One region of the Bradyrhizobium sp. Mp19 genome, then DNA from elsewhere that is predicted to be linked to it. Evidence: riboswitches for the same ligand, from Rfam matches in the RefSeq annotation. Region 1 holds a riboswitch; each other region holds the start of a gene.
The links. Region 1 has a riboswitch for cobalamin ahead of QJT82_RS44585 (ribonucleoside-diphosphate reductase subunit alpha). Riboswitches for the same ligand answer to the same signal wherever they lie in the genome.

Region 1 (7,633 bases):
GGCGCGAGCGGAAGTTGGTAAGCGCCAGTTTTGACGGGGGCTCGAGGGCTTAAAGGTCGACACGAGCTTCCGAACCAACTGCGTCGGAGCCGCAGGCATGAATACGAGCCGAGAGCCCGACTCACCAGAACCGCCTACGGACGCGATCGGCTTTCAGCAGCGGCTCAGTGGCGCGCATGCCAGGCCGTGTGGACTCTTGGTATTTCGCTGAGCCGCCAATGCCTGACCAATTTTCTGAAAGGACGCGTAACTAATGATTTAGTATATTCATCTTGGCGGGAGGCCAAGATGGCCAAGATAGTCGACAGCCTGCCAGAAAGGACGTTGCCAGGTGCTCCTGCCGTTGGCGACGTCGCGAAGGTCTGCTGGCGGCGGACTATGTCCGCGCTCCGCGGGCTGCTATGGAATGCTTACCCAGTGGGCGCTCGCCGTGTAATTGTCCAGATCAGAGGCCCGCGTCCATCGACGGTTTGATACGAACGAACCCCTCTTGTCGAAATTCGGCTGTGTGGGGCATACCCAGCATGGTGAAACTTGTGGTCCGGGAGTTATTGCTAGGCAAGAGGCCGGCCCTCCTTAGTATGTTGATCTGGGCATCCGAGGCCGTATGGGGACAGAAGACCCAGTGGTCGGCTATGAAACGCTCGTCCTCGGGAATGAAATTTGTGAGCTCCGACAGCGCAGCCCCGGCGGACGAGGATGGCCCGGCTTGCGAAGGTCCGGCCTGAGACGGTCCAGCCTGCGATGACCCGGCTTCCACATTCTGCCAAATTAGATCAGGATCAAACTCTGGGAGTTCCGCGATGGCTTGAGCGATCGGCTGCTGCGAGCCTGGCTGTGGAGAGCTTTCTCTGGCGGCCACCAATGGCCCGGGGGAGGGCGCAGCCGGCGCATATAGATCATCCTCCCGATCCAACAGTGATGAATAGGGATGCCCCGACTCCAAATATTGCGAATAGGGATGCCGGGCGTCCAGATATGGCGAGTAGGCTTTGCCCTGCTGCACGGGAGATCCCGCAGCAGGTGGCAGAGCACTATCTTCGACCTCGCGCAGCTGGTGCTCAAAGCCCGCTGGACCCGCGGGCGCTGATGGTGAATCGGGCTGCGGGCTTGTGTTCGTTGGGCTGATTGAGTTGAAATCCATCCTGCTCCTCCTTTGAAAGTTTGGCTCGAGCCATAGTTCGACGAAGGCCATTTGCATTGCGACCTCCAGAGAACTGTTTCGAAGGCTCGTGTGGAGTGCACCCTCCGAGCCGCCGGCAGAGCATCGGGTGTTCGATGTGCATCTCCATTAAGATGGATAGGCGGCATCGCCCTCTAGACATCCGCTCTCTCATGCTAAGAGAGTTAGCTTTCGAGAAGCTGACGAGCGTCAAGAGGATTCGCAATGAGCCAATGGAGAAGGCATTGACCTTCGCCACAAGCTGCTTCGCATTTTCAATTCATCTCTGCTTGGCGCAGACTTGCGCACGATGCTGTCCTGACGCGGCGCGTCCCCTGCAGTATCTCTCCAGCAGGCGGTCGAGGCTCATCCTGGTGTCGATCAGGATCTGATATGCCAGGATGAGGATGCCGGCCCTTCGCTGGACCGTGGCATGCCTAGCCGTCGCATGCCGGGCTATCGCTTGCAGGGCCATTGCAGGCCGGACCCCACGCTCGACCCTTGCAGCCGGACCGTCTCAGCCAGGTCCTTCCGAAGCCGCACCACCAGAACTGTCCGAGTTCCATATGTTGGACGGACGTCTCGCCAAGGATTACTGGGTTTTCATTGGCCAAACAGCCACAGGCGCTCAGATCGATATGCTGGAGTGCAGCGGAGTGAGACCGAGCAAGGACCGCCACAAAGGTTTTCACTCTTCTCGGGGTGCCCACACAGCCGAACGCAGAGCAGAGGGCTTCATTCGTCTCACGCCATCGCTGGACTCGATCCCTTGGCCCGAAGCCGGCTGAAGATCGGCCTGCGGACTCTGGGGAAGATCGGCCTCCCCACTAGCAACCATGGCTCGCGCCTCGGCAGGGCCATGTCTCTGGCGCCGACAGATTGAAATTGCGGACGGCAACGGCAGTCGGTGACGGCCCCCGGCCGGCGAAAAATTGCCAAGCTCCCACTTTAAGGCCCAATCGATCAGTGCAGAGACCTGGTCACGTCAAGATAGATGCACGGCGAGAGACAAACGATCACCAGTGCGCCCTCTTCTCACTTTTGCCTTCTCCGCCCTGCACTTTATATGAACCGACGCCGCGGAGTCGGCCACCTTGACCATCACGCGTGATTGTCACGTACACAGCCGCCGGCCCGCAGCATTCAAGTCAGGTTTTTCCGCGTCCCTTTGGCTAAGGTGCGTAAAACAGTTTCCGTCCGCCCTTCCCAAAAGGACGGCTAGCGTGCAACCAATTCTTCTTAAGCCGCATTGCAGGCGGCCTTAGCGCAAACCGCGTGGACATCGGTTACGTCGCGCGCCTCGTGAAACCGGGATTGAGTTCATTTGCGCATCGGCACATCAACGGGCGCAGTTTTCTTCGATCGGTTGCCCGATACCGCGCTGCCTCTGCTCATCCCAGCCGGAGCGTTTTTGATGAACTCCGATACTGGCGGACACCTTAGGTGTGCTCAACACCTCCACTTTGGCACGTCCATCCCAAAGGCCCGCGACCATGATTTCGAGCGGCATAGATCAAGGTCCGCTGCGGCCCCGCAAGCAGCGGCAGAGCCGACTTTCGCAAACGTCCGAAAATGCGGGGGCGCTCCAAAGCGCCGTTCCGTCTGGCTACGTCCGGCCGAAAGCTGCCCACACCCCGTCTTCGCCGTCCCAGCTGCCGCGGCTCGCCGCCTTGGAGTACTCGGTGGCGCGCTGCTCGAAGAAATTAGCGTGCTCGACGCCATTGAGAATCTCGACGAGCCAAGGCAGCGGATGCGCCTTGAGCTGGGTGAACCCGCCCTCCTTGGCTTCGAAGAAGCCGAAGACCGGGGCAATCCGCAACTGGGTCAGTCGCCAGTCGGCGACATAGCGGACGTAAGTGTGGATCTGCTCAGGCCTCATGCCCTCGATCTTGCCGAGGCCGAAGGCGAGGTCGACGAAATTCTCCTCCAGCTTCACCATGGTTTTGGCGACGTCGACGATATCGTCACGGACGGAGCGCGTCACCGCGCCGGTTTCTCGGTTCCATTCGTGAAACAGCTTGATAATGCCCTCACAATGCAGGCTCTCGTCGCGAACCGACCAGCTTACGATCTGTCCCATGCCGTTCATCTTGTTGTGGCGGGGGAAATTGAGCAGCATCGCGAAGCTCGCGAACAACGCCATGCCTTCGGTGAAGGCGCCGAACATCGCCAAGGTCCTGGCGACATCGGCTACTGTGTCGACGCCGAACTCGTGCATGTAGTCCGCCTTGGCACGCATCTCGGAATAGCCGCGAAATGCCTCGAACTCGGTCTTGGGCATGCCGAGCGTTTTGAGCAGCAGCGCATAGGCGTCGATGTGGACCGTCTCCATATTAGTGAAGGCCGCCATCATCATCTGGACGGTGAGCGGCTGGAAGATCGGGATGTAGCGCTTAAGATAGTTATCGCCGACTTCGATGTCCGATTGGGTGAAGAAACGGAAGATCTGAGTGAGCAGCGCGCGCTCACTGTCGGTAACGCGGTCCGATGCCCAATCCTTGAGGTCGGCACCAAGCGGCACCTACTCGCCCATCCAATGGGTCTGCTGCTGGCGCTTCCAGAACTCGTAAGCCCAGGCGTAGCGATCGACGTCATAGCTGCCGGTCGAGTCGAGGAGGCCGACGCACCGTTTGCCGATCAGTGTGCGCGGATCGACGGATGAGAGATCGATCACTGACATGCGAGGCACTCCTCATAGTCAGTGTGCCGCTGCGGCTGCGGCGGCGCCGCGTTGTCGCCGTCAGCGATGTTGCCGGCGAACGCCGCGCGCGAGATCGATTTTGAACGGCAGTAGTAGAGGCTCTTCACCCCGCGCTTCCATGCCGTCCAATGCAGCATGTGAAGGTCCCACTTATCGACGTCGGCCGGCAGATAGAGGTTAATCGACTGGCTCTGGCAAATGAACGCGGCGCGGTCGGCGGCAAGCTCGACGATCCAGCGCTGGTCGATTTCGAAGGCGGTGCGAAAGACCGCTTTTTCGTGTTCCGACAGGGTGTCGAGATGGGCGACTGAACCCTCGTGCGCGATGATCGACTGCCAGGTCGCCGAAGTATCTGCGCCCTTGGCGGCCAGCAGCTTGGCGAGATGCGGATTACGCACCGAGATGGCACCGGACAAGGTCTTATGGGTGTAGATGTTGGCCGGGATCGGCTCGACGCAAGCGCTAGTCCCGCCGCAGATGATGCTGATCGAGGCGGTTGGCGCGATCGCGATCTTATGGCTGAAGCGCGCCATCACACCGCGTTCCAGTGCATCCGGGCACGGCCCACGCTCGCGCGCGAGCGTCACGGATGCCGCGTCGGCATCGCGACGGATTTTCCGGAACATGTTCAGATTGAACGACTTGGCCACGACACTTTCCATCGGAATGCCCTTGGCCTGCAGGAACGAATGGAAGCCCATGACGCCGAGGCCGACGGAGCGCTCACGCAAGGCGGCGTAGCGGGCACGCTTCATGCCGTCCGGCGCCACCGTGATGAAGTGGGTCAGCACGTTGTCGAGGAAGCGCATGACGTCCTCGATGAAGCCTGGCTTCTCATTCCACTGATCCCAGGTCTCGAGGTTGAGCGACGACAGGCAGCACACCGCGGTGCGCTCCTCGCCGCGATGATCGATGCCGGTCGGCAGGGTAATTTCGCTGCACAGGTTGGAGGTAGAGACCTTGAGGCCGAGCTCGCGCTGGTGCTTGGGGAGCGACCGGTTCACGGTGTCAATAAACAACAAGTAAGGCTCGCCGGTCTGCAGCCGGTTCTCCAGGATGCGTTGCCACAGTTGGCGGGCGTCGATCTCGCGGATGACATCGTTGGTCCTCGGGCTGCGCAGAGCGAACGCGGTGCCGGCGCCCACGGCACGCATGAACGCGTCGGTAACGTTGATCCCGTGGTGCAGGTTGAGACTCTTGCGGTTGAAGTCGCCGGACGCCTTGCGAATCTCGAGGAACTCCTCGATCTCGGGATGGTGGATATCGAGATAGACCGCCGCAGAGCCGCGCCGCAACGAGCCCTGGCTGATCGCCAATGTCAGGCCGTCCATGACGTGGATGAACGGGATGATACCCGAGGTAACGCCGCCCTTCACCTTCTCGCCGATCGAGCGAACGTTGCCCCAGTAGGTGCCGATGCCGCCGCCGTTAGAGGCAAGCCAGACATTCTCGTTCCAGGTGCCGACGATGCCTTCGAGCGAGTCCGACACCGAGTTAAGGAAGCATGAGATCGGCAGACCGCGCGTGGTGCCGCCGTTGGACAGCACCGGTGTGGCCGGCATGAACCACAGCCGAGACATCGCATCATAGAGACGTTGGGCATGCGCAACATCATCCGCGAAGGCGCAAGACACCCGCGCGAACATGTCCTGGAGCAATTCGCCGGCGAGCAGGTAACGGTCGGTCACCGTCAGCTTGCCGAACGGCGTCAACAGGTCGTCGCGCGTCCGATCGAGCTTGAGATCGGCCCGCCTTGGCGATGGAGCAAGGGGGCGCGGCAGCGGAGCCGGCGATGGCAAGACAAGACCCGACTCAGGCGGGGTAGGCCTTGCCTGCGCTGGGCGCGGCTGCACATGCGGCGGCTCAATGAGATGACCCTGCTGATCGAAATTGTAAGACGGCGACATCGGCAACCCCGCGATGTTGGGCGCGGGCCGGCGCGGACGACTTGCGAGGAATCCGGGCAAATGTCCCCGGCTGCAAGCGACCCACCGGGACACCCCGCCCGAGGACTTTCATTCGGTCGCGGCAGGTCTCCTGGCTCGCGGGTCACTGCGGCCATCGGCCTTCCCGGCGCTGTGTCGCGCCAGTGACCATGATGACAACCGCTCGCCGCTTACAGTTGCGGGGGCAGCCCCGGAGTTGCCGTTTTGGCGCACCGGGTTCCCTCTTAGCTTCCACCCTACAAGATGTGGGGAACGGAAGACCGTGACTGACTATAGATAGGTCTACGCGCCGGGATTCGTCAATTGGAGAGATCAAGATTTAGAAGGCAAAAACATACCGACCGCCCGGACCACTCTATCGCCGCTGTCACTTCTTGCTGCAGAGATGCCTTGGGCTGCCTTTCAGTTTCCGTTAAGCTTGCGCATAGTCGAGGAAATTCTGACCCACGTGTCGCATTGATGCGATCTATGAAACCGCGCGTCAGCAGAGAGGGAATTCGGCAAGGCGCTCTCCGATCTGAATCGCAGCGCTCGCCGCGACAAATGGCATCTGGACGAATCGTTATCCATCGTCGGCGAACAACATTGGCCCTGGCGCGCCTTCGACCAGAATGGCCTTGTTTTTCGACGTCTTGATCCAGCGCCGAAGAGACTCGCGCGCTGCACAGTGGTCCTTAACTGTCAGGGCTCCAGCGCAACGTGCAAGCCCTCGTTGCTTTCAACATGAACGTAACGGGGTCCAATCGGCCGTCCCCTGCCGCTGGCGACGGTGACAACGTCTTCCAGAGGCGTGGCCCGCGCATCCGCCTCTGGGCGAGACAAGATCAGATCCGCATGCAACAGCCCTTCTGATTCGAGGCCGGTCGCATCCACGCCAAGGGCCGCCAAGCTGGCCAAACAACTTTCAAACTCTTCAGCATCGCGAAAGCGACGCTGGATAAACGTCGCGCCGGTAAGACGTTCTGTCACAAGACCACGCTTTGCAAACGCTTCGGCCAACGATTCAAATGGGAACATTCGTAGCACAAAGGAGATGATCCATGGTTGCTTCTCTGTCGCATCGAGAATCTCGCTGAACGTCTTCTCGGTAACGTAGCCGATGCATCCGGTTGACATGATAACATCCACGGAGCGGAGAATGCGCGCGCTATCCGTCGATAGCGCCTCCTTTTCAAGGTCAGCGACGATGCCCTGCTCCAAGAGGCCAACACTCTTTGCATAGCTGATCGCCTGTACCGACACGTCGAGGCCGATAAAGCGCGCCAACCCGACATCAGGCCAGGCTGCATAAAAATTGCGATCGAGACTCACCAGTGTTTCAGAACTGATCGCCCTCATCTCACGCCGGGCGTAGCGGTGACGCAAGCCCCCGAAGGTCAGCGGAAAGCGATGCACTGCTGCGTTGATGCCGTATGAACATCCAACGTCGAGCACGACGGGCTTAAGGCCGGTTGCCGAAGCTTTCGCTGCCAGGATTTGGCGCACAACCGGCTCAGCCACGTCCGGAATCATATAATCTAGGTCTCCGAGGATCGAGAAATATGCCCTCGGATCATCAGAAGCATAAATATTATGGAATATAGCTTTAGACCGATTAATACGCGAAAAATCCATCCGCAACACAGTTCCTCCCATCTCATTTGCAAGCGAGTCGACGACAGTGCCTTCGTACTCGCCCGCACTTTGGTATACAGGTCGGTCTTACACCCGCCGATGCGACAGCAGAAGCGGCAAGCGGACAAGAGCATCCGCCTGCGTAAGATTTTCATGAAACTGGTCCCGCACCGATGAACAGCCGCTGGAGATACATTCGGCCGAGTTGAG
Region 2 (7,633 bases), on a different contig from region 1:
GACCCCCGAGATCCAAAGCACCACGTCTCGCCACAGCGGGCCGTCCTTGCGCAGGACGGTCGGATAGATCCAGTGCGGGATCGAACCAAGCCAGTTCCAGATGCGCTCGCGACGCGTGGTGTCGAGCGCGATCTCGCCGGTGCGCGAGGAGACGTAGAGTTCGGTGCCATCGGCGTCGCCGAGGCCGATCAGATAGAGCGGCCGCAACGGATCGAAGCGCGCGGTCACCGACCATTGGTCGCGCGTCACGGTGTCGAGCAGTTGGGGTTGCACCGCGCGCGGATGATGGCGCGCGATGGCCAGCGCCTGGTCCGGCGTGATGCGGTCGATCTCGCTGCCGTCGGTCGCCGAAATCGTGATCGTCCCTCCCTTCCAGCCGGTCACCCGATAGACGGGCGTGTCGTCCATCATCGCGAGCCGCAGGTCACGCGGATAACGCTCCACGCCCGCGATCGCCATCGCGCGATCGGGTGTGACCCGCACCTTGCTCCAGAGGACGACAGGAAGCGCGGCGAGGCGCTCGCTGTCGGTGAGGCGCGGAAAGGCCACGTACATCATGACGAGGCCGGAGATGAACCACATCGCGAAGAGGAGACACGTCGCAATGCCGATCCAGCGATGGACGACATAGAGCCATCGCCGCCCGCGCCGGATCAGAGCGTTGCGCATGGTCAAAACTTCACGTTGACGGACAATTCGGCGGTGCGCGGCATGCCGAGCAGCCACTGCCCGGTGCCGTTCGAGGTCACCGCGTAAACCTTGTCGAACAGATTGTAGAGGCGGAACGCGACCGTGGTGCGGTCATCCGGCTTCCATCTGATGCCGCCATTGACCACATTGTAGCCCGGCCGCAACTGGGTGTTGGCGAGATCGGAGTACATCGCACCGACGATCTGCACGCCGCCATAGACCGACCAGTTGGGCGCGAAATCCCACGTCAGCCAGACGTTCGAGACCTGCTGCGGCACGTTGACCGGGACATTGCCGTTGAAGCTGACGATCTTGCCGCCGACCACCTGGCTGTTGTTGTCGTATCTGGCGCGCAGCAGCGCAAGATTGGCGTCGACCCGCCAGCCGTCGCTCAGGGCGAGCCCGATCGATCCTTCGACCCCGCGCGATGATTGCTGGCCGATCTGCAATGCCAGGCCTCCGGTGGGATTGCCGGGATCGGGAATCGTGAGCCCGGTCTTGACGATCTCGTAGGCAGCCAGCGTCCACTCGCCGTGGCCGCCCCAGAACGCCTGCTTGACCCCGATCTCGGTCTGCTCGCCGGTCGCAAGCTGGAAGGTTTTTTGCGAGACGGGCAGCGAGATCAGGTTGCTGACCGGATCGACGCCGACCGCGTACTGGCCATAGAACGCGAGGTTCTTGATCGGCTCGTAAACGAGGCCGGCGCGCCAGCTGGTCCCCGATAGCTTCGTCTCAAAACTGTTTGCCGGCGTCTTGTAGTCGGTGCGCTCCACCTCGGGGCGATCATACCTGACCCCGGTGACCAGCGACAATTGATCGGTCAGCGAGAGCCGATCCTCGGCGAACAGCGCGTATTGATCGACGATCGCGTTGAAGCCCGGCGTGGTCGCCGTCGTCGTCGCGAAGAACGATCCCGGATCGAACACGTATGGATTGACCGACGACGCACCGCCAAAGGGCGAATTGTTGGTATGGGTGAAGTCGATCCGGTTGACGTCGAACCCGGCGACGAACTGGTTCGCAAGTCCGAACACGTGACCGCTGAAGGTCGTATCCATCCGGTTGCCGAGCTGCTTCTGGTCGTGGAAGATTTCGATATAGCTCGTGCGATCGATCAGTTGGGTCTTCGGATTCCAGGTGTAGTTCTCGATGTCGCGCCAGTGCCGCTCGCTGGTCAGATAATACAGCGTGTTGTTGACCTTGATGCCGTCGGCGACGTCCCACTCGGTCTTGAACCGGGTCCAGCTGTCCTGATAGCGGATCGCGCTATCCAATGCGTTGTAGTTCTTGAAGCGCAGCGCGTCCTGGATCGAGCCGTTGATCAGCGGCGTGCCGAAATAGCGTGACGGGCTGCGGTCGCCGTAGTCCTCCGACAGCGTGAAGGCGAGATTGTCCGACGCCTGCACCCGCACGGCGGCGGAGACCACCGCATTCGAGGTCTTGTCGCGATCGACCCAGCCGTCCGACATGTTGCCGGTGGCGTTGACGCGGTACGACACATTGGGATTGATCGGACCGGTGCTGTCCACCGAGAGCCGCCGGGTCATGTTGCTGTCGAGCGAGACCTCGGCCTCGTTATAGGGCGTGCTCTGCGGTTTCTTCGGGATCACATTGATGACGCCGCCGATCGCGCCTTCGCCGTAAAGCACCGAGGCCGGGCCGCGCAGCACTTCGATACGTTGAGTCGACCAGGTGTCGTAGGGAAACGTCAGCGTGCCGGAGCCGATATAGAAGCGCGTGCCGTCGTACAGCGTCATCACCGAGTTGCTGCCGGCAAAGCCGCGGGTGCTGAACGACAGGCCGCCATTGCCGGGCGCCGGCGTTGCGATGAAGCCGGCCGCGTCCTGGGTGACGGCATCGACCACATTATGCTGGCCGCGCTCAGCGATGGTCTGCGCCGTGATGATCTCGACGCTGGCCGGCGTCTGCAGCGGCGTCAGATTGAGCCGGCTGCCGGTGCCGCCCTGCGTGGTGGCATTGAGCGTCGGCGATACCGCCCCCGATGCGCCTGACGCCGCGGCGCGCGGCGTGTTGCCGGCTGGTGCGGCCGTCGCGGGCCTTGGCCGTGGCCGCGCCGCGGCGGCCATGTCACGGCTGCGCACCGCAGGCTTCGGCCTTGCCGCAGCGGAAGGCGCGACCTCGATCGGATCGAGCCTGGTTGGTGGAAGTGTCTGTGCCGAGCCTTCGGCCGGCAACAGCAGCGATGACAGGGAGCAGACGAGACCGAGGCGCCATTTGCGCGCAACGGGAAAGGACGGAGACATGAAAGGACTCGCGGTAACGTGGCACGTCACCGCGAACGCGGACTGGCGCATTGCCCAAAAGGCAGTGCTCCGATCCCACCAGGACGCCCCCGCCCGATGTGCTCGCGTGTGACCACGACTGACGGCAGGTCTCCTGGCTCACGGGTCATCGCCTGTCGACGCCTTCCCGGGCCTGATAGCCCAGTGGCAAATTGACGAAAGGCTCGCCGTTTACAGTTGCGGGGACAGCTGCGGCATTGGGGTTACCCTCGCACCGCATTCCCTTTTGATCCCCGAAGGGAACCGTCGGCAAAAACGATAGGTGGTGCCGGCAAGGCTGTCAATTCGATGCGATCGTCCCACACATGCTTTGCGAAATGCTGCGGCGGCGATGACACAGCGGCATCTGCGGCTGACGCGGAGACTTCTTGTCCCGTCATCCCCGCGCTGTCGTCCTGGCGAAAGCCAGGACCCATAACCACCGAATTCGATAGAGAGCGCGATAGTGGCCCCAGCGTCGCACAACAATAGGCGGTTGGGGTAATGGGTCCTGGCTTTCGCCAGGACGACGCTGAATACATTCACATTCTCTCAGGATGACGGGACATTTGCGTCACTCGACGCAGCCTTCCATGATCGCATCAATCTCCGCCCGCGACAGAACACCCATCTCGGCGATGAACACGATTCGCGTGCGCGGCACGCCGGGCGACGGCACGCCGCCCGCAGCCAAGGTCGCGCGGCCGCCGGCGAGTTGAAACACGGTCAGCCGCCCGGGCTGTTCCACCGTCTCGAACAATCCCTTCGCCCGCGCCAGCTTCGGCGCCAGCCTGCCGATCGCCTGCTGCAGGCGCAGCAGCACGACGGGCCGCTCCGAGGTCCAGCTCAGCGTCTCGAAGCGATCGGACGCCGGCCGTCGCGGCGCGGTCTCGCGCGGCGCCGACACATGATCGAGATCCGCCGGAAACAGCAGCGCGGCCGGCACCTCGCCATGCAACGCATCGACCACCACGGCTGCCGGACGCGCCGCGCGCACGGCGTCGCGGATCGCGGCGCACGCAGCGGCGTCAGTCAGATCGACCTTGCTCAGCGCCACCACATCCGCCGCCCGCAGCTGCGAGCGCAGCAGCGCGTCGTTCAGCATCGCCGCAGGCTGCGTCGCGTCGACCACGCACAGCACGGTCTCGAGCGGCGCCTCCTTCCAGATCACGGGATCCATCAGGTTGCGCACGATGTCGGCGGGATCGGCGATCCCGCTGGTCTCGATCACGATGAATTCGGGACGCGGATCACGCCGCAGCAGCGTGGCGAGCGTGCGCAGCAGGTCGCCCTCCAGCGTGCAGCAGATGCAGCCATTGCTCAGGTTGACCACGCCGTCGCTGGCGCCCGCGATCAGCTCCGCGTCGATATTGATCGCCCCGAAATCGTTGACCACGGCGGCGATGCGCCGCCCTTGCGCATGCGCCAGCAGATGGTTGACGATCGTGGTCTTGCCCGCCCCGAGGAAGCCCGCGACCAGCAGGATCGGGACCGGCACCTCAGCCTCCGGTGACGGGCCGGCGCACTGGCCGGCCGGGACGCGCCGCGACATCGAGCACACCATCGCTGATCAGCGGCTGGCCGCTGACCACGAGATGCCGCACGCCCTCCGCCGGACGATTCATCGCGGAGAAGGTCGCGCGATCGCTCAGCGTCTCGAAGTCGAACACCACGACATCGGCGTCGGCGCCGACCTGCAGCCGGCCCTTGGCCCGCATCGCCGGCGTGCTCGCCGACAGGATCTCGGCCGGGATCAGCGCACATTTGCGGATGCCCTCGAGCAGCGACACCTTCTTGCGCTCGCGCACCCATTCGCGGATGAAGCGGGTGAAGCAGCCCGCCGAACGCGGATGCGAGGTGGCATCGTCGGGCAGTGGCCAGGCGTCGCCGCTATAGGGGCGGCCGTCCGACAGCGTCCACGGCATCGCGTCGGAGGCGATCGCGCCGCCCGGATACAGCACCGCCATGTCGAGCAGATCGCGATGATGCGCGTTGTTCTCGATGTCGAGCACGTGCCACAGCACCAAGGTCGAGGGCTCTTCGGCCTGTGCCGCCAGCAGCTCCTCGCGGCTGCCGAAACGGTGACCGTCGGTCACGCGCTGCACCGAATCGTAACCGAGGCCGTTGCGCTCCTCGAATTTCGGATCGCTGAAGAAGGTCGCCGCCAGCACGGTCGAGCCGGTGCCGTAGGGATAGGCCTCCACCGTGATCGGCAGGCCCTGCGCCTGCGCTTTCGCGATCAACGCAACACAGCGTTCGATATCCGTCTTGCTCGACGAGTTGAAGTGACAGATGTGCATATGCGCGCCGGTGGCGCCGGCATAGCCGATCAGGCGGATATAGGCCTCCGCTGCGCTTTCGGGATCGATCCGCGACATGTAGGCGACGTGGGTGAAGGTCGGCACCGCATGCGTGGCCGCGAGCTGGCACACCGCGGTCAATTCCTGCACGCCGGCGCCCGGCGCATAGGCGTTGAGAATGCCGATGCCGATACCGCCCTCGTTCAGGCCGATGGCGAGGCGGTCGAGGATGCCGCCGACCTCGCCTTCGGTCGCGACGTTTTCGATCCAGCGGCGATCGCGCATCGCGGCGCCAAACGATTCCAGCGAGCTTTCCGAATTCGAACCGGTCATCGCACCGATGCGCGCGAAGGCCCAGTTGGCGGCGGCGCCGTAGTTCAGCACCCTGCCCTTCTCGGCCTGGCGCTTGTACCAGGACGCGACCGGCAGCACGCCGGCCTCCAGGTCGAGCGAGGTCGTCACCCCGTCGAAGGCTTGCATGCGGTCGGCCGGAATGGTCTGGCCATGCGCGTGCAGATCAATGAAACCCGGCGCCACCACGAGCCCGGTCGCGTCGATCCGCCGCTCGGCGCCGCCGAGGCCGGTGCCGACCGCGGCGATCTTGCCGTCGACCACAGCCACATCGCCGATCGCGTCCATCCCGCTGGCCGGATCCACCACCCGGCCGCCGCTGATCACCAAGCCAACCATCTCGCCACTCCCCGCATTCCGAAACCGACCGGTCTCCTGTCGAGCACAGAGAAGCGCATCGCACTGATCGCAGCAAGCCGGCCAGGGTTGTGGCGACATGCTGTAACGGAATATCCGCCGCGCCGTGATGGCGATTGCAGAGTGAGGCCCTTCCTACGTTCCGCTTGCACGCCGCGGCGCCAGCCCGCGCCAGAGATCGGGGCCGGGCTTCACGCGGCTCGCCACGAGTTTCGGCGGCGTGCGGTCCTTGGCGATCGCCGCCTCGACCGCGCGCTTGAGCCTGACATTATCGATCTGCGCCAGGAAGCGCCGGATGACGGCCTCCTGATCCGCGCTTTGACCGGAGATCGCCGCGCACAGCTCCGCGGTCGTCCTGCGGAAGAAGTGGAAAGCGTCATCGGCCGCGCCGCCCAGCCGGTCGACCTCGCCGGCCACACCGAGCGCGTGCATCCGATCGTCGTCGTCAAGCGTCACTGCGAAGCGCAGCACGGCAAGCTGCCAGGCACAAAGCAGCTTGCTCTCCGGTTCAGTCGCATTCTCGCGCATCAGTCGAACACCCCGCGCGCCCGACTTCCTTCGGCTGTCGAGGGAGATCAGGCGCGGCGCGACTATCCTTGCGCGGGAATAGGTTTTCGAGGGGAGCGCGCGCCCGATCGCATAGGAATCGCATAGGCGAAGCGCGCCGAGGCCCAATTCGCTCAAATCCCCTCGAACTGCAGCCTGGCCAGCCGGGCGTAGAGGCCGCCCGCGGCGACCAGCTCGGCGTGGGTGCCCTGCTCGACGATCCTGCTTTGGTCCATCACCAGGATGCGGTCGCAGGACAAGACGGTCGCCAACCGATGCGCGATCACCAGCGTGGTGCGATGGCGCATCAATTCCTCCAGTGCGGTCTGCACCAGCGTCTCGCTCTCGGCATCGAGCGCCGAGGTCGCCTCGTCGAGCAGCAGCAGTGGCGCATCGCGCAGGATCGCGCGCGCGATCGCGATGCGCTGGCGCTGGCCGCCGGACAGCGTCACGCCGCGCTCGCCAAGCTGGGCGTCGAAGCCTTCGGGCAGGCGGCGCAGGAATTCAGTGGCATGGGCGAGATCAGCGGCGCGCTCGACCTCGGCGTCGGAAGCATCGGGACGGCCGAACCGGATGTTCTCGCGGGCGCTTGCGGCGAACACCACGGAATCCTGCGGCACCAGCGCGATGCGCGCACGCACCTCGGCCGGTTCGGCCTGCCGGATCGGCACACCGTCGAGCGAGATCGTGCCGGACGTCGGATCGTAGAAGCGCAGCAGCAGATGGAACAGCGTGCTCTTGCCGGCGCCGGATGGACCGACGATCGCGACCTTCTCGCCTGATCGTACCGAGAGCGACACGCCGTCGACCGCCAGCGCGTTGGGCCGGGTCGGATAGGCGAAGCTGACATTGTCGAAGCCGACATCGCCGCGCGCCGGCTGCGGCAGCGCGCGCGGCGTAGCGGGCGCCGCGATCTGCGGCCTGACGCGCAAGATCTCGAACAGCCGCTCGGCGGCGCCCGATGCGGCCGAGACCTCACCCCAGACCTCGCTGAGCTGGCCGAGGCCGCTCGCGGCGAACGCCGTGTAGAGAATGAACTGGCCGAGCCGGCCTGGACTGATGGTTCCGACCAGCACGTCGTGCGAGCCGACCCAGAGGATCACGACG
Region 3 (7,633 bases), on a different contig from region 1:
ACAGCCGCGCCGGATCGGTCGCGCCGTGCGGATAGCGGCCGAGCGCGACAATGTCGCGCGCCGGCAGCGGCCAGTGCACCATGTGCCCCTGCGGCAGATAGGCAAAGCGCTTCGCACGCTCGCGCAGCGGCAGCGACGCCAGCGGATCGCCGCCGATCCGGATCTCGCCGTCGGAGGGAATCAGCCCGGCCAGTGCACGCAGCAGCGTGGTCTTGCCGGCGCCGTTCGGCCCGACCAGCGCGACCAGATGGCCCGATGGCAGCGACAGCGAGATATCGTGCAGCACCTTGCGGCTGCCGAGCGAGGCATTGAGAGCGGCGGAGGAGAGCAGCGTCATGCCACACCTCCGCCGAGCGCGCGGCGTTCGCGCATGATGAGGTAAAGGAAGAACGGCACGCCGATGATCGAGGTCAGCACGCCGACCTTGATGTCCGAGGTCGAGGGGATGATACGCGCCGCGATATCGGCCGCGAGCAGCAGCGCCGAGCCGGTGAGCGCGCTCGGCACCAAGAGCCGCGCCGGATCGTGACCGATCAGCGGACGCATCAGATGCGGCGCGACGAGGCCGATGAAACCGATCGTGCCGGTGACCGCGACCGCGCCGCCGACGCCGAGCGCCACGCCCGTGATGACGAGTAGCCGCAACCGCCCGACATCGACGCCGAGGCTCTGCGCCGCCTCCTCGCCAAGCGTCAGCGCGCGGAAGGCGTTCGCCTGGCTGAGCAGGATGGCGGCGCCCGCGACGATGAAGGGCAGTGCCAGCGCCACGTGCTGGAAGCTGCGGTCCTCCAGCGAGCCGAGCAGCCAGAACGCGATCTCCAACACCACGAACGGATTGCTCGAGAGATTCATCACCAGCGCCGTCGCCGCCCCCGCAAAGCTCGAGATCGCAAGCCCGGCGAGGATCAGGATCAAGAGCCCGGCATTGCGGCCGGCGATCGCAAGCAGCGCGAACACCGAGCCGAAGGCGGCGATGATCGCCACCACCGGCAGCGCATAGGAGCGCACATCGGCGAGGCCCAGCGCGATCACCAGCACCGCGCCGAAGGCCGCCGATTGCGGCGCGCCGAACAGCGACGGCGAGGCCAGCGGATTACGCAGCAGCCCTTGCAGCGCCGCACCGGACAGCCCGAGAATAGCGCCGATCGCGAATGCCAGGATGGTGCGCGGCAGGCGGATCTCGCGCACGATCACCTGCGCCACATCGCTGCCGCCGCCGAACAGCGCCTCGATCACCGCAAGCGGCGACAGCCGCACCGGCCCGATGCCGAGCGAGATCAGCAGCAGCAGGACCACGAGCGCGAGCAGCGCCGCGGTGGCGCCCCACCGGCGTCGCGCCGCGACCTCGGCCGCCAAGGCAAAATCCTGCACGCTCATTGAATCCATGCTCTTACAGCGATCGCCGTGGCAGACAAGCGACACTCGACAAAAACCGTGGCCGCCCGGCCGCCGCCCGACTTCGGCCGGATTGACTTTGCTGCCCGGCCGAACCCTAGATGAACATGACGGTTCTTTCATGAGATGAAAAGGGAATGCGGTACGGGGAAACTTCCCCAACGCCGCGGCTGCCCCCGCAACTGTATGCGGTGAATCCTTCGTCACAGGCCACTGGGAATCTCGGTCCTGGGAAGGCGACGAAGGGTAACGACCCGCGAGCCAGGAGACCTGCCGTCAGCCGTGGTCACACGCGAGGATGCCGGTCGGGGAGTACAGGCATGAGCTTCACCTGATGCCGTGAGCACGATGGTGAGACTGGTTCGCGGTGACGTGCCACTGACGTTGCCGAGGCCTCGCTTATGTTCTCCTTCTCTCTCGATCGGCGACACCGCGCGCTTCTGCTCGCGTCGACGATGATCGCGCCGGCAATCCTTGTCCCCGCCGCGCGGGCGCAGCAGGCGCCCGCTCCCGATCAGCTGCCGGCGATCGAAGTCACCAAGCCGGGCGACCAGAACGTCACGCGCGCCAGGCCGGCCGCCGACGAAGCGCCGGCGCCGCGCCGCCCGGCGCCGGGCACCACGCAGAGTAACAATGCGGGCAGCGGCAGCGGATCTGGCACGACAGCGACCGGCGTGGCCACCGGAACGGGTGGCACCGGCGGCGGCCGCCAGTTCGCCGGCATTGTCGGCGCCTCCTCGGCCGTGATCACCGCCGACGACATCGCGCATTCGCCGGTGCAGTCGTTGCCGGAGATCCTCGCGCAGGTGCCGGGCGTGCAGCTGCAAACGCCCTATGGCGGGCCGAACGGCGCCAAGACCTCGGTCGACCTGCGCGGTTTCGGCGCATTCGCGACCGACAACACGCTGTTCCTGCTCAACGGCCGCCGCCTTAACGACGTCGACAAGGCCGGCTTCGACCTCACCACGATCCCGCTCGATTCCATCGAGCGCATCGAGATCACGCGCGGCAACAGCGGCGCCGTGCTCTACGGCGACAACGCCGTGGGCGGCGTGGTCAACATCATCACCAAGACCGGCGTCGGTGGCCCGCCGACGACGATGCGGGCCGAGGCCGGAATTGGCTCGTTCAACACCCGCATGGCCGCGGTCTCCGCGGCGCTCAATTCCGGACCGTGGTCCACCTCGTTCTACGGCAACGGCATCAAGTCCGACGGCTACCGCGTCAACAATGCGCTCGACCAGCGCAACGCGGTCGGCAACATCAACTACACCACGCCTGATCTCACCGCCTTCCTCACCGTCACCGGCAGCGACCAGAGGCTCGGCCTGCCCGGCGGACGGCTGGTCGATCCGTCGATCGGCGTCAACGAGCTGCTCACCGATCGCCGCGGCGCCGCGACGCCCTTCGACTATGCCAACCAGCAAACCGCCAGCGTCACCACCGGCTTCACCAAGACGCTGATCAACGGCGTCGACCTGATCGTCGACGGCGGCTGGCGGCAGCGCGAGACGCAGAGCGGCTTCTTCGGCAAGGTGCCGACCATCAGCTTCGCTTCGACATACAATGACGCTGCGCTGCAGACCTGGTCGCTCACGCCGCGGCTCAGCGTCAAGAATGTGATGCTGGGGATGCAGTCGACGATCCTGACCGGCATCGACTATTACGATTCGACCTTCCGCGAGGCGCGCGGCGCCTATCAGGGCGTCGACCCGTTCCACATCTACAATATCGAGCAGCAGTCCGTGGCCGGCTACTGGCAGCACACGATCGGCGTGCTGCCGACGACCGACTTCTCCTACGGCGTGCGTGTACAAAACACCAGCGTCTCGGCGCGCGATCGCTACGACCCGAACGCGCCGTTCGCGTTCGACGCGCAGGCGGCACCGCTCGACAGCAACGAGACGCAATACGCGCTGCATGTCGGCGTCGAGCATCGCCTGACCGACACCTTCTCGGTGTTCGGCCGCGCGGCACGCGCATTCCGCACGCCTGATGTCGACGAACGCGTCGCGTCGGGTCCGTCATTCGACCCGCTGACCTTCGCCCCGATCCCGCAGACCTTCCAGCTCAAGACCCAGACCTCGCAGGATGTCGAGGGCGGCTTTCGCGTCAGGACCAACCGCTTCCAGGTCCAGACCAGCGTCTATCTGATGGATCTCGACAACGAGATCCATTTCAACCCGGTGCTGTTCTTCAACACCAACCTCGACCCCACCCGCCGCTACGGCTCGGAGACCAGCGCGGCGCTCAAGGTCAGCGACAGCGTCACCCTGCGCGGCGGCATGGCGATCACCCGCGCGGTGTTCCGCGAAGGCATCTGGGCCGGCAACGACGTGCCGCTGGTGTCGCGCTACACCGGCAATCTCGGCGTCACCTGGAATATCTGGCAGAACTATCTGGTGTTCGACGCCACGGTGCGGGCCTGGAGCTCGCGCATCATGGACAACGACCAGGCCAACACCCAGAGCCGGATTCCCGGCAACGCCACCGCCGACATCAAGCTGAGCGGGCAGTATGACCGCTTCTTCTGGTCGCTGAGCGTGAACAACCTGTTCAACGCGCTCTATTACGACTACGCCATCGCGAGCACGTTCACGGAGGGCCGCTTCTCGGCCTATCCGCTGCCCGGCCGCACCTACATGGTAAAGGCCGGCGCGACGTTTTAGAGCTATCCGGTGGGGCGAGGTGTGACCCCGCCGTACCCTCTCATCACGTTACAAGCGTCCGCAAACTGGAGTAGAATTCCGGCAGCTGATTTGACCCGTGCAGGGGAAACGCATGGCCAAGGCCGGAAAGACGAGCAAGGACGGCGCCAAGACCAAAGACAAGACCGACGACAAGTCGAAGAAGCCTCCGCCGCCCGCAGCGCTGCAGGACGATGACTATTACGAGGACGGCGACATCGCCACGCCGAAGCTCGACCGCTACGGCAATGATGACGAGCCATTGTGAGGCGCGGCAGATGTCCATCCAAATGTCCCGGGCGCAGTTGCGCGCCGGGTCGCGGGCGGCGGCCTCGTAGCTTGCGAGCTACCGAGCCCGGTTCATCGTCGCCAAGCAGACATTAGGTCGCAGCGGGGTCATGGGCTGGCCCCCCTTCCGGATTGGTTGCCGTGCTAGGCTCCGCATGGACGCTGGGTCCTTGCCCGGGGGGCGGTGCCATGAGGTTTGCGAAGGCAGTGCTCACGGTCTTCTGCATGATCGCGTCGACGTGCGAACCGTCCAATGCGCAACAAGCCCCCAGGAAAGTAGGAATCCTTCTCAACGGCAGCCCGTCGCCGCTCTTCGACTCCATCAAGAAAAACCTTCTGAGCGACTTCGCCGACCGCGGCTATCTCGAAGGCCCCGACATCGTCATCGAACCGCGATTTGCCGAGTCGAAGCTCGAGCGCCTTCCGGGCCTCGCCTCGGAGCTGGTCGGTGCGAACGTGGATGTCATCCTTGCACTCGGCGGCCCGGCGTCGGTGGCGTCGCAGAAGGCGACGTCGACGATTCCGGTGATCTTTGCAATCGTGACCGACCCGGTTGCATTGAAGCTTGTCGCCTCGATGGAAAAACCGGGAGGCAACATCACGGGCCTCACCAACCTCGATCCGCAGCAGGCCAGCAAGCAATTCAAAATTCTGAAGGAGGCATTGCCCGGAATCACGCGCGTTGCGATTCTCAGCGATCAAACGATCCCCGGCGCCGATGAACGCGGGCTCGCTCCGATTGACCGTGCCAACGAGGCCGCAGCCAAGGCCTTGGGGTTGGAGCCGCAAATCGTGAAGGTCAAGAGTGCGGACGATCTGGAGGCCGCAATTGCCGGGATGGCAAAGGAACGCGCGGAGGCGCTGCTGGTCCTGGAAGTGCCGGTGCCCTTCAGCAATCGAAAGCAAGTTGGTGAACTGGCCCTGAAGAACCGCTTGCCGGCAATGTTTCCCGGCGGCCAGGCGGACGCGGGCGGGGTGATCACCTATGGCGCCAACGTCGCCGATACATGGCGCGAGTTTGCGACGTTCGCCGACAAGATTTTCAAGGGCGCGAAGCCGGGCGACCTGCCGGTCGGTGTCGTCACCAGGCGAGAGCTGATATTCAATCTCCAGGCGGCCCGGGCCGTGGGCGTCGAGATCCCACCCGAGCTATTGAAGCGTGCAGACAAGATCGTGCAGTGAATTCGCACTGAAGGATACTATTGAAAATCACCATTTTCGATCGCCTTGATGCTGCCGCGATCGAGCAGATGGGCGCCAAAACCACCGCGCGCCAGCGATGAGGCGATCTGCGGCGATGCCAGCAGCAGCGCCGTGGTCATCGCCAGCGGCACGGCACTGAGCCAATCGAGCCGCACCGGCGTCAGCTCTTCGCTGCTTCCCCGATAGTGCCCTTCGCCCGTGGCGATGCGGCCGCATTCCCGGATCAGGTCACGCCGCGTGCCATCGCGCGATGCACTGCCGAGCAGCGCCTGCATCGCCAGATGCGTCCGCACCCCGACGCGCCCCTCGGCCAGCGGCGCCGGGGTCTCGCCGCGCGAGACGCGCAGCAGCAAATCGACCAGATCGACGCCCGACTGAAAGGCGTTCATCGGCTCGACCAGCCGGGGGTTGCAGTCGATCAACAGCGGCGTTGCGCTGTCGAGCGGCATGATGACGTCGACCGAGAGCGCACCGTGCCAACGAAGATGCGCGCCGATGGTCTCGAGGCCGGCGCGGATCGCCGGCCTGCTCACGCTCTCCTTGATCGCCTCGCCGCCGCCGACACCGGCCGCAATCTGGCGGTAGGCATGGAAGCCGACAAGCGTGCCGTGGCAGAACACCGACTGCGCCTTCTCGACCGTGCCGGTGATCAGATCCTGCGCCAGCACCTCGCCGGCAAAATCGTCCGCGGACTCGAGGTCGTAGAGCGCGCGATTGAGATCGCCGGTATCGCGCACGAACCAGACGCCGCGGCTGGCGGTGCCGACCGACGTCTTGACCACGGATGGAAACCGCACCGCCTCGCGCAGCTCCTCGGCCGAGCTCACGATCCGGGTCGTCGGCTGCGGCAGACCGAGCCGGTCGAGCAGACGGCTGAAGCCGGCCTTGCTGTGCACGGCGCGATAGCTGGCGAAATCCGGCAGCGCCAGGCCGGTACGTGATGCCAGCCCCGCCGCGGCGCGGGCGAACAGAAATCCCTGCTCATGGGTCGGCAGCAGCACATCGAAATGTCGCGACGCCAACAGGCGCTCGACGAAGCGCAGGAATCCGGCTGGATCTGAGCGCAGCGGCGGACAATGGTGGTATTTACGGACGAAGCGGGAGTAGCGCGCCAGGCACCAGCGCGAGGGGTCGCAAACCTCGACGTGATGGCCGGCCAGTCCGAGGATCGTGATCGCCTCGCGGCCGGAGGTGCTGGAGCCCTCCGACACCAGCACGCGGAGCTGCTTTTTGGGGTCGATCATGGCCGATCATCGCCGTGCCGCCGCGCTTTGTCGCCGCATTTAATGCCGCATGTGTCGATCCGGCACGCCCGCGCCGGGGGCAGCCATGCGCCCGCGTTCATGGACAATTAGCGGCCAATCTCTATTTTCGGCGGGCCCTGCCGGGCATTTTGTTTGACGCGTTTTCTTCACGCGAACCGGTACTAACTTCGCTTGAAAACGCTATGGAACTGGGGTTTTCGACGACATGGTCGACGTTCTGGCCGCACCGCAGCAAGCGAAGGCCGACAGCGCGCTGCGCACGCTGACGGGGATTTCGGTCGCCCATTGGGTCAGCCATTTCCATATCTTCGTGCTGCCGATGCTGTTCCCGTTCCTGAAGCAGCAGCTCGGCGTCGGCTATGTCGAGCTCGGCCTCGCGCTGACGGTGTTCGCGGTGGTCTCCGGGCTGACCCAGGCGCCGATCGGCTACCTCGCCGACCATATCGGTGCGCGCAAGATCCTCTTGATCGGACTGACCGTCGGCGGTTGCGCGCTGATCGGGCTCGGCCTGCATCTCAGCTATACGTCGCTGATCATCTGCGCGGTGCTGCTTGGCCTTGCGAACAGCGTCTATCATCCGGCCGATTATGCAATCCTCTCGGCTCATATGGACGAGGCGCGGATGGGCCGCGCCTTCTCGATCCACACCTTTGCCGGCTTCCTCGGCGGCGCGGTGGCGCCCGCGATCATGGCGGCACTCGTCGCCTCGATCGGCGGCCTCGGCGCGCTGATCGTCGCCGGTGCGGTCGGTCCACTGGTGGCGCTGTTCCTGATCGTGCTCGGCATTCCCGATGC

Region 2: it holds a riboswitch for cobalamin, as region 1 does, so the genes downstream of both, QJT82_RS30460 (TonB-dependent receptor) here and QJT82_RS44585 (ribonucleoside-diphosphate reductase subunit alpha) in region 1, are expected to answer to the same signal.
Region 3: it holds a riboswitch for cobalamin, as region 1 does, so the genes downstream of both, QJT82_RS37065 (TonB-dependent receptor) here and QJT82_RS44585 (ribonucleoside-diphosphate reductase subunit alpha) in region 1, are expected to answer to the same signal.

Annotation. Positions count from the first base shown of each region.
Region 1 covers NZ_JASAUT010000121.1:236-7,868, forward strand. The annotation lists gene QJT82_RS44565 (hypothetical protein) at 446-1,201, opposite strand; gene QJT82_RS44570 (hypothetical protein) at 2,502-2,672, opposite strand; gene QJT82_RS44575 (ribonucleotide-diphosphate reductase subunit beta) at 2,769-3,683, opposite strand; gene QJT82_RS44580 (hypothetical protein) at 3,684-3,842, opposite strand; gene QJT82_RS44585 (ribonucleoside-diphosphate reductase subunit alpha) at 3,833-5,662, opposite strand; cobalamin riboswitch at 5,873-6,089, opposite strand; gene QJT82_RS44590 (hypothetical protein) at 6,491-7,423, opposite strand.
Region 2 covers NZ_JASAUT010000035.1:77,135-84,767, forward strand. The annotation lists gene QJT82_RS30455 (peptidase) at 1-669, opposite strand, end outside; gene QJT82_RS30460 (TonB-dependent receptor) at 672-2,954, opposite strand; cobalamin riboswitch at 3,060-3,256, opposite strand; gene QJT82_RS30465 (GTP-binding protein) at 3,547-4,524, opposite strand; gene QJT82_RS30470 (amidohydrolase family protein) at 4,472-5,962, opposite strand; gene QJT82_RS30475 (hypothetical protein) at 6,116-6,508, opposite strand; gene QJT82_RS30480 (ABC transporter ATP-binding protein/permease) at 6,661-7,633, opposite strand, start outside.
Region 3 covers NZ_JASAUT010000057.1:31,199-38,831, forward strand. The annotation lists gene QJT82_RS37055 (ABC transporter ATP-binding protein) at 1-337, opposite strand, end outside; gene QJT82_RS37060 (iron ABC transporter permease) at 334-1,377, opposite strand; cobalamin riboswitch at 1,490-1,688, shown strand; gene QJT82_RS37065 (TonB-dependent receptor) at 1,797-4,064, shown strand; gene QJT82_RS37070 (hypothetical protein) at 4,177-4,350, shown strand; gene QJT82_RS37075 (ABC transporter substrate-binding protein) at 4,560-5,552, shown strand; gene QJT82_RS37080 (hypothetical protein) at 5,570-6,817, opposite strand; gene QJT82_RS37085 (MFS transporter) at 7,044-7,633, shown strand, end outside.